Regions from separate parts of the Arthrobacter sp. KKT183 genome, predicted to be linked through region 2. Evidence: riboswitches for the same ligand, from Rfam matches in the RefSeq annotation. Region 2 holds a riboswitch; the other holds the start of a gene.

Evidence for each region. Region 2 has a riboswitch for glycine ahead of gcvP (aminomethyl-transferring glycine dehydrogenase). Riboswitches for the same ligand answer to the same signal wherever they lie in the genome.
Region 1: it holds a riboswitch for glycine, as region 2 does, so the genes downstream of both, gcvP (aminomethyl-transferring glycine dehydrogenase) here and gcvP (aminomethyl-transferring glycine dehydrogenase) in region 2, are expected to answer to the same signal.

What each region holds. Positions count from the first base shown of each region.
Region 1 covers NZ_CM145770.1:3,378,732-3,383,828, reverse strand. Annotated here, with positions in the region: gene gcvP (aminomethyl-transferring glycine dehydrogenase) at 1-2,228, opposite strand, end outside; glycine riboswitch at 2,387-2,484, opposite strand; gene ACZ2GY_RS15990 (xanthine dehydrogenase small subunit) at 2,883-4,379, shown strand; gene xdhB (xanthine dehydrogenase molybdopterin binding subunit) at 4,376-5,097, shown strand, end outside.
Region 2 covers NZ_CM145770.1:3,624,294-3,629,390, reverse strand. Annotated here, with positions in the region: gene ACZ2GY_RS17150 (hypothetical protein) at 1-539, shown strand, start outside; gene ACZ2GY_RS17145 (lipid II:glycine glycyltransferase FemX) at 536-1,633, shown strand; gene ACZ2GY_RS17140 (phytoene desaturase family protein) at 1,636-3,081, shown strand; glycine riboswitch at 3,166-3,267, shown strand; glycine riboswitch at 3,269-3,372, shown strand; gene gcvP (aminomethyl-transferring glycine dehydrogenase) at 3,427-5,097, shown strand, end outside.

The DNA of each region.
Region 1 (5,097 bases), 250 kb from region 2:
GCGGAAATCGCAACGCCGTGTCCGGCTTCATGCGCAGACTTGTTCGCGTCGCCCGGCATGAACGGCGCAAGGTGCGCCTTTGCAGCCACCGGGCCCACACCGGGACCGCCGCCGCCGTGCGGGATGCAGAAGGTCTTGTGCAGGTTCAGGTGGGAGACGTCGCCGCCGAACTTGCCTGGCTGGGCGAGGCCGACGAGCGCGTTCAGGTTTGCGCCGTCGACGTAGACCTGTCCACCGGCCTCGTGCACCGCATCGCAAACTTCGCGGACGTCGGCGTCGTACACGCCGTGGGTGGACGGATAGGTGATCATGATCGCGGAGAGTGCATCCCGGTGGGCTTCGATCTTCGCCCGGAGGTCCCCGTGGTCGATGGTGCCGTCCGAAGCCGTGGCCACCACAACGACCTTCATACCCGCGAGAACGGCGGAAGCAGCGTTCGTGCCGTGCGCGGACGCAGGAATCAGGCAGACGTTGCGCTGGCCCTCGCCGCGGGAAGCGTGGTAACCGCGAATAGCAAGCAACCCGGCGAGCTCACCCTGTGAACCGGCGTTGGGCTGGATCGAGACCTGATCGTACCCGGTGATCTCAGCGAGGTCGGCTTCGAGTCCGTCGATCAGCTCGCGCCAGCCTTCGGTCTGGGAATCCGGGGCAAAGGGGTGGATGGAAGCGAACTCCGGCCAGGAGATGGCCTCCATTTCAGCGGTGGCGTTCAACTTCATCGTGCAGGAGCCCAGCGGGATCATGGTTCGGTCCAGCGCGAGGTCGCGGTCCGAAAGCCTGCGGATGTAGCGCAGCAGCTGGGTCTCCGAGCGGTGCGTGTTGAAGACCGGGTGCTGAAGGTATTCCGAGGTGCGCACCGCGGCGGCGGGCAGCTCGAAGCCCGCGGCTTCCCTTACCTGACCGGCACCGAAGGCGGCGGACACGGCGGAGAGGATTTCCGGCGTCGTCGTTTCATCGACCGAGATGCCGACGGTGTCGGCGTTGACGAGGCGCAGGTTGATGCCGCGGGATTCGGCAGCGGAGACTACCTTGGCGGCGTCGCGCGGTACGCGGACGGTGAGGGTGTCGAAGAAGGAGTCGCTCGTCAGTTCCCAGCCGGCGGCCTTCAGGGTGGTGGCGAGCGCACGGGTGTTGCTGTGGACGTTCTGCGCAATGGCTTTCAGTCCGTCCGGGCCGTGGTAGACGGCGTAGAAGGAAGACACGATGGCCAGCAGTGCCTGCGCGGTGCAGATGTTCGACGTGGCCTTTTCGCGGCGGATGTGCTGCTCGCGGGTCTGGAGGGCCAGGCGGTAGGCGGTAGCACCGGCGTTGTCCTTCGAGACGCCGACGATGCGGCCTGGGAGGGTGCGTTCCATGCCGTCGCGCACGGCCATGTACGCGGCGTGCGGTCCGCCGAAGAACAGCGGAACACCGAGGCGCTGGGTGGAACCGACGGCGACATCCGCTCCCTGCTCACCCGGAGGGGTGATGAGCGTCAGTGCGAGGAGGTCAGCGGCGACCGTGACCAGCGCACCGCGCTCCTTCGCTTCTGCGATGACGGAGGTCTGGTCCCAGACACGGCCGGAGACGCCCGGCTGCTGGAGGACGACGCCGTTGATGTCGCCTTCCGGGAGTCCCTGCGAGAGGTCAGCGACCTCAACCTCGAATCCGAGCGCCTCTGCGCGGCCGAGGACGATGGCAATGGTCTGGGGGAGGCAGCCCGCGTCGAGAACCGTTTTGCCGTCCTTGACGGCCTTGTTCTTGTTGGCCCGGCGCATGAGCAGCACGGCTTCGGCCACCGCGGTGGCTTCATCGAGAAGGGAAGCGTTGGCCACCGGTAGGGCAGTGAGATCCTGCACCATGGTCTGGAAGTTGAGCAGCGCCTCGAGCCGGCCCTGCGAGATTTCGGGCTGGTAGGGCGTGTAGGCCGTGTACCAGGCGGGCGCCTCGAGGATATTGCGGCGGATCACTGCCGGCGTGACGGTGTCGTAGTAGCCCTGACCGATCATCTGGACGGCGGTCTTGTTCCTGCCGGCAAGCCTTCGCAGCTCGGCCAGCACCTGGACTTCGCTGAGCGCGTTGTCCAGCCCGAGCGGGCTTTCCTGACGAATGGAGTCGGGAACCGCACTGTCAACGAGGCCGTCGACGGTGTCATAGCCAACAGCCTTGAGCATCGTGTCGATGTGGTCCTGGCGGCGCGCACCGATGTGGCGGTCTGCGAACGTGGGGACGAATGACTGGACTGTCATATGAGGAACTCCATAACTCAGGTGGCGCAAAACACCACGATGACTTGGGTTCCTCCCCGCTCTGTATTGGACCTGAGAGTTTCCGTTTTTCCTGATGTTCTCAGGATCCACTTGCACCGTCGGTGAGCCCGGTTTCCCGGACTGCTTTCCAGAGTTGCCTCGCCGCGGCGGTACGTGGGCCTGAGAGATTCCTGGGGAGGATTTGCTCCTACGGCGCCTGCTGAACGTACCGGCAGGACTCTCCCGCCGCGGATCGAAAGCGTGCGTCACTGACAGGTGACGCGATTCACAGACTACCGGTTGGTTGAGTCTTCACGCAACTCCTGTACGACTGGGTCCGTCTAGTTCAGTGACTTCTCTACGTCAGCCAGTTCTGTACGCTCCCAGAGGGCAGTCTCGTATCGATGGCCAGCGGCACTAGCGCTCGATGCCGCATCCACTGCCTCCCTGAACTTCAACAACCGAAGTCGCCGCTCTTCCTCGGCAGCAGGACTTGTTGTGCTCAAAACTTTGCTCCTTTCTATCGCATGGTGGAAACGAAGTTCCGCTCGGTGGGTGTACGCTAGGTCACACCGAAACTACGTAACGAACAGTTTGACACGCTTCAGGCAGTTCGGTTGGCGCGTCGGTCCGGTTAGTACGGGAGCGTGAATGATGGACGGAATCAAGGTAACCGTCAATGGCAAAGTCCGGGACTGCAGCGGAACAAACCCCCACATTCGATTACTCGACTGGTTGCGGGATGAAGGGCTTACGGGCTCGAAGGAAGGCTGCGCTGAAGGGGAATGCGGTGCCTGCGCCGTCCTCGTAGCCCGCCCGGACGGATCCGATCGCAGCCGATGGACCTCGGTCAATGCGTGTCTCCCGCCGGCAGTGGCCTTCGACGGCCAGGAAATCGTCACCGCTGAGGGTCTCGGGAACGTCTCTGATGCGTGCACGCCGGAGGACCTCCACCCCGTGCAGCGCGAGATGGCGGAGCGCGGCGGCTCGCAGTGTGGCTACTGCACCCCGGGATTTGTCTGCTCGATGGCTGCTGAATATTACCGACCGGAGCGCTCGCCCGCGCAGGAAGACAAGGAAACGGGAACCGCCGTCGTCGGTGAAGAGCACGCAACTGACCACGAATGCGGCCCCAACGGGTTTGACCTCCATGCGCTCAGCGGGAACCTGTGCCGCTGCACCGGCTACCGGCCGATCCGCGACGCTGCTTACGCGCTCGAAACACCTTCGGGCTCGGATCCGCTGCTCGAACGGCAGAACCGGCCCGCCCCCGCGCCGCAGCACACCCGTGTCAGCGGTGAATCGGAGTTTATCCGTCCGCAGTCGCTCGATGAGGTCCACCAGACATTGCGCGAGAACTCGGACGTGAAGCTGGTTGCGGGAGCGACCGACCTCGGCGTTGAGGTTAATCTGCGGCATTCCCGCCCGCCGCTGGTCCTCGCGATTGATCGGCTGGAGGAACTCCGGGCGCTGACGTTCGACGCCGATTCCATCGAGATCGGCGCCGCGCTGACACTCTCTGAAGTCGAGCGGGCACTCGACGGCCGCGTCCCGCTGTTGGGTTACCTTTTCCCGCAGTTCGCCTCCCGGCTGATCCGTAACGCCGCGACCTTCGGTGGGAACCTCTCCACGGGTTCGCCCATCGGCGACTCCGCGCCGGTTTTCCTGGCGCTCGACGCAAGAATTGTCCTCTCCTCCACAGACGGAGAGCGCGAAGTTCCGTTGTCCGAGTACTACACCGGCTACCGCCAGAGTGTTCGTCAGCCGCACGAAATGCTCCGCGCTATTCGCATCCCGTTGCCGCTCGCCGAAAGCACCGCGTTTTACAAGATCGCGAAGCGGCGCTTCGACGACATCTCAAGTGTGTCCGTGGCCATCGCACTGCAACTCAGCGGCGGCGTCGTAACCTCCGTGCGCATCGGACTCGGCGGTGTGGCAGCGACGCCAATCCGCGCTCTCGCGACGGAAGAGGCGCTCGTCGGTCAACCCTGGACGTCGGACACGGTGGCCGCCGCCGCCGTCGTCATGGCGGGTGAAGGAACGCCGATCGATGACATGCGGGCCAGCTCGCTGTACCGCTCGGCGATGCTGAGACAGGCGCTGCTGAGATTCCATGCTGAGAACGCTGAAGATCTGGAGGTGGCCAAGTGAAGTCGCTGTCGGATCGCCCAGTAAACCCCGTGGTCGGTGTCCCCGTATCCCACGAAAGCGCCGCAGCCCACGTCACCGGTACGGCTCTGTATACGGATGACCTGGTTGTCCGCAGCTCGAACGCGCTGCATGCCTGGCCGGTTCAGTCGGCGCATGCTCACGCCCGCATAGCTGGCCTGCGCACCGAGCCCGCGCTGGAGGTTCCGGGCGTCGTCAGGGTACTAACGGCGACGGACGTTCCAGGCGTGAACGACGCCGGGATCAAGCATGACGAACCGCTCTTCCCCAGCGAAGTGATGTTCTACGGCCACGCCGTGTGCTGGGTGCTGGGGGAGTCGCTAGAAGCCGCGCGCCTCGGCGCGGAGGCGGTGGAGGTCGATTACGAGCCGTTGCCGTCGTTGATCACTGTTGAGGAAGCCATCGCGGCCGAGAGCTTCCAGGGGAACCGCCCGACGGTTGCTCGCGGCGAGCCGGACAAGGCGCTCGAGGATGCAGCGCACCGGTTCAGTGGCGAGTTCCAGTTCAGCGGGCAGGAGCACTTCTACCTGGAAACGCACGCATCGTTCGCCTACATCGACGAGTCCGGGCAGGTGTTCATCCAGTGCAGCACCCAGCACCCCTCCGAGACGCAGGAAATCGTGGCGCACGTGCTGAACCTATCCAGTCACGACGTCACAGTGCAGTGCCTCCGCATGGGCGGCGGATTCGGCGGCAAGGA
Region 2 (5,097 bases):
CAACAGCAACCCTGGCTTTTACCATTTTCGCGGTGCTGGTTGCCCTGATATGCCTGCTGGTGCTGCGGGCACCGCGACGCCCACGCCTTCCGCAAGTGATTCTTCTGCTGCTCGGAGCACTCGTCCTGGTCCTGCCCGACTACCCTCCCGCACTCACTCTGTGGTTGCTGCCCTTCGTTGCGCTCTCGTATGTCGATTGGCGAATACTTTGTACCTGGCAGCTTGTTGAACTACTTCACTGGTGGGCGTACTGGATGTACGTAGCCCGTGAAGCGTCGTCAGGCGTGGTGGAGAACAATATCGACTCCCCCTACTATGTCGCCGCGATCTTGGCGCGGCTACTGGCCACCGGTTACCTGTTGTATCGGGTTGCGCAACATATACTTGAACCGACATATGATCCCGCACGGCGCATTGGTATTGACGATCCGGCAGGCGGCCCCTTCGATGGCGCTCCAGACCGGCATGCGCCTGCTCCGGTACTGTTGAGCGAGTCCTCTCCAAACCTCACCATCACCGCACCGAAAGACCCCCAGTGACAGAATCCGTCTTCCGCAGTGAGCGCCTAACGCCAGAGGCATTCGAGCTGTTGGCGTCGGCAAGCCCCGATGTCGTCATTCCGCTCGAACAGACTCCGCAGTGGGCGGACTTCGAGCGCAGTCTGGGCCGGGAACCGTACGGATTGTGGGCCTACTACGACGACGACGACGGCGCACCGGCTGCGATGGTGAGCTTCCTCCGGGTGCGGCGCAGGTTCCGAGAATCGCTGGTCGCGATCAACGGGCCCGTATGGTTCGCGGACCGTACCGCGGAAGCTGAACTCCGTCTTATGCACACGGTTCGGCACCAGTTCACTGATGATCCGGGCACAGACCCCCTCTATGTCCGCATGCAGGTGAAGCACCCGCTGCCTCCTGCAGCCGGACCGATCGAGCACGGCTGGTATGAGCGCGAGATCGTCGTTGACCTGACGCCGGGTGAGGATGCAATTTTCAAGTCTTTCCGGCCGAATGCCCGGAACAGTATCCGTCGTGCGGAACGGTCAGGCGTGGAGGTCCGGACCATCGAGCGGGCACGCTGGGTCGAGGTATTCAGGGCGGACCTGTACCCGATTCTGCAGGAAACAGCGGAGCGCGACGGCTTCTCCAGCTTCGGCCCCGAATACTACGAGTTGCTGCTCTCAACTCTGGGGGATCATCTTCGGCTCATGGTCGCCTACGTGGACAGCAGGGCTGTGAGTTGGTTGATCACTACCGAATACCGCGGCTACTCGGTCTACTACTTTGCGGGCAGCACACACGATGCGCGGAAGACGTTTGCGCCTTATCTGTTGCTGTGGGAAGCGTTCAAACAGCTCAAAGCCGACGGCAATACCGCTTGCGGGCTTACCGGGATTGTGAGTGAGAACTACCCACAACTGGTCAACGTCACCACGTTCAAGCGGAACTTCTCCAAGAACGTTGTGGACCTCCCCACAACTTATGACATCCCGCTGAACCCGGGTAAGTACAAGGTGGTGGCTGGACTGCTCTCATTCCGCAGAACGGCGCCGGCCAAAGGTCGCGCGTTGCTCATGCGAGCAGCCTCGTCCGTGTCCACGCTTCGCGCCCACCGGTCCGGAGGGAAGAGCTAGCCATGGCGGACGTCGCGATTGTCGGTGCCGGCCCCAATGGGCTGGCTGCCGGCGTCGTGATGGCACGTGCAGGCTTGAGCGTGGAGATATTTGAGGCCGAACGAGCTATCGGCGGCGGGTCACGCACCATGGAGCTGCTTGAGCCGGAACACGTGCATGACATTTGTTCGGCTGTGCATCCGATGGCGTTGGCGTCACCCTTCTTCCGGGAGTTCGGTCTCCGGGAACGGATTCCCTTCGTGGTTCCCGAGCTGTCGTACGCCAATCCGCTGGACAATGGCCGTGCTGGACTCGCGTACCGCGATCTTGGGCGTACGGCGCTCGGTCTGGACAAGGACGGACAGGCCTGGCGGCGACTGATGCGCCCGCTCGTGCAGCACATTGATGGGGTGGTCGATACCGGGCTCAACCAGTTCCTGCGGGTCCCGCGGCATCCAGTCGCGGCCGCCCTGCTCGGTTCAAGGACGCTCGAGCAGGGGACTGGCCTGTGGAACCTGCGCTTCTCGACGGAAGAGGCGGCGGCATTGTTTACCGGAGTTGCCGCACATGCCGTTGCTGCCCTGCCCACACTCGCGGCTGCAGGTGCCGGGCTCACCCTCGGAGCGTTGGCGCATGCCGTGGGATGGCCCATTCCGGTTGGCGGATCCCAGGCACTGGTCAACGCTATGGCGGATGACATCCGGGCACATGGCGGCGCCGTCCACACTGCCCGTCGGATTGAATCGGTCGGCGAGTTCGACGGAGCAAAGGCAGTCCTGCTCGATGTCTCACCCGGTGCTGTTGGCGGCCTGGCAGGCGATCGCCTCCCGCAGGGCTACGTCTCAATGCTGGACCGGTTCCGCTTCGGGGACGGCGCCTGCAAGGTTGACTTCATCCTCTCGGGGCCGGTGCCGTGGGCAAACGAGGAAGTACGAGCGGCCGGCACAGTTCATGCGGGCGGAACCCGGGCTGAAGTGGCGGCGTCGGAAGCCGACGTGGCCGCCGGACGCCATCCGGAAAAACCGTACGTGCTGGTTTCGCAGCCTTCCCTGTTCGATTCTTCCCGCGCACCCCACGGACGGCAGGTTCTGTGGACTTACTGCCACGTGCCCAACGGTTCCACGCGGGACATGACGGAGGCCATTGTGCGGCAGATCGAACGTTTCGCGCCCGGCTTCCGCGACGTCGTCGTGCGTTCACACGTCATGACTGCAGCTGACCTTGAGCAGTACAACGCCAATTACGTGGGCGGTGACTTCAGCGGTGGCGCGGTGACCATCCCTCAGCTGCTGGCGCGTCCCTCATTCGGGCCGCACCCCTGGCGGATGCCGGGGAAGGGCCTCTATCTGTGCTCAGCATCGACCCCGCCCGGCCCGGGCGTGCACGGGATGGGCGGTTATCACGCGGCAAAACTTGCACTCAAGGACGTGTTCGGGCTGCCGGTGCCGCAGTTGGGAAGGTCATCGTGAGCGCACTCCTTTGCTGATCGATTTCAGCGAAGAGTAAGCTTGATCACGATCGCATAACTGAAAAGCGCAGTAATAAAACGCCCTTGACCCGCAGCGGGAGAGTCCTGCCGTTGACCTACAGCCGGCAGGCGCCGTAGGAGCAAACCCTCCCCAGGAATCTCTCAGGCCCAGCACCGCAGCGGAAAGGCAACTCTGGAAAGTAGCGCAGCTGAAGATAGGTTGTGCTCACCGACGGTGCAAGGTGAACCCTGTGTTCACGGAATCTCTCAGGTCCAAGACAGAGCGGGGAGGAACCCACCCACCTGTCCGCGCGCCCTGCACGCACACTGATTCACGGAGTTCCTCATGACGCACCAGACGGAATCAACTTTCTCCGACCGCCACATCGGTCCCCGCTCGGACGACGCCGAGCAGATGCTCAAGGTCTTGGGCTACCCCAGCCTGGACAAACTCGTCGATGTTGCGGTGCCGGCGAGCATCCGTATCAACGAGGGCCTGGACATTCCGTCTGCGCTGAGCGAGTCGGAGGTCCTGGCGGAACTGCGCAGCATCGCCGCGAAGAACAAGACCGCCGTGCAGATGATCGGTCAGGGCTACTACGACACGGTCACCCCTCCTGTCATCCGCCGCAATGTGCTTGAGGCTCCCGCCTGGTACACCGCCTACACGCCCTACCAGCCGGAAATCTCCCAGGGCCGTCTTGAAGCCCTGCTGAACTTCCAGACGATGGTCCAGGACCTCACTGCGCTGCCCATCGCCAACGCCTCCCTGCTCGATGAAGCATCGGCCGTTGCCGAGGCCGTCCTCCTGATGCGTCGCTCCGGCAAGAACAAGGGACGAACCATCCTGGACGCGGAATGCCTCCCCCAGACCATCGCCGTCGTGCAGGGCCGCGCTGAGGCGCTGGGCTTTGATATCGAGATCGCTGACCTCTCAAAGGGATTGCCGGACGGCGACATCAACGGCGTCGTCCTCCAGCAGCCCGGGACATCCGGCACGCTCCGCAACCACACGGACATGGTCGCGAAAGCGCACGACGGCGGCGCCCTGGTGACGGTCGCAGCGGACCTGCTAGCGCTGACCCTGATCACCCCTCCGGGGGAGCAGGGCGCGGATATCGCCGTCGGCTCCGCCCAGCGTTTCGGTGTGCCGCTGTTCTTCGGCGGACCGCACGCTGCGTACATGGCCGTTCGAAAGGGCCTGGAGCGCATGCTCCCCGGCCGCCTTGTTGGGGTGTCGAAGGATTCCGACGGCGCACCCGCCTACCGGCTTGCACTGCAAACACGTGAGCAGCACATCCGCCGCGAGAAGGCTACGTCGAACATCTGTACCGCTCAGGCGCTCCTCGCGATCGTTGCCAGCATGTACGCCGTTTACCACGGTCCCGACGGGCTGAAGGCGATCGCGGAACGTGTCCATGGAAAGGCGGCGCGGCTCGCTGCAGCCGTTCCAGGGACGGTCCACGAGTCCTTCTTCGACACCCTTCTCGTGAAGGTCGAGGGCCAGTCCGAGAGCATTGTCCGCAAGGCCGAGGAGCGCGGCATCAACCTGCGGTTGGTCGATGCCGATCACGTCGGCATCTCCTGTGACGAGACCACCACGGACGCTCACCTTGAAACCATCGCCGAGATCTTCGGGGTAAATCTGTCAGCCGACGCGGAGACTGCAATCCCTGCTGACCTGCAACGGACGTCGTCCTATATGACCCATCCCGTGTTCTCCCTCCACCGCTCAGAGACCCAGATGCTGCGCTACCTGCGCGGTCTCTCGGACCGCGACCTGGCACTGGACCGCACCATGATTCCGTTGGGATCCTGCACCATGAAGCTCAACGCCACGGTTGAGATGGAACCGATCTCCTGGCCCGAGTTCGCAACCATCCATCCGTTCGCCCCCGAGCACCAGACCGAGGGCTGGCGCCAGCTGATTGATGACCTGGAGGGCCGTCTCGCTGAAATCACCGGCTACGCCAGGGTGTCGATTCAGCCGAACGCCGGCTCCCAGGGCGAACTCGCC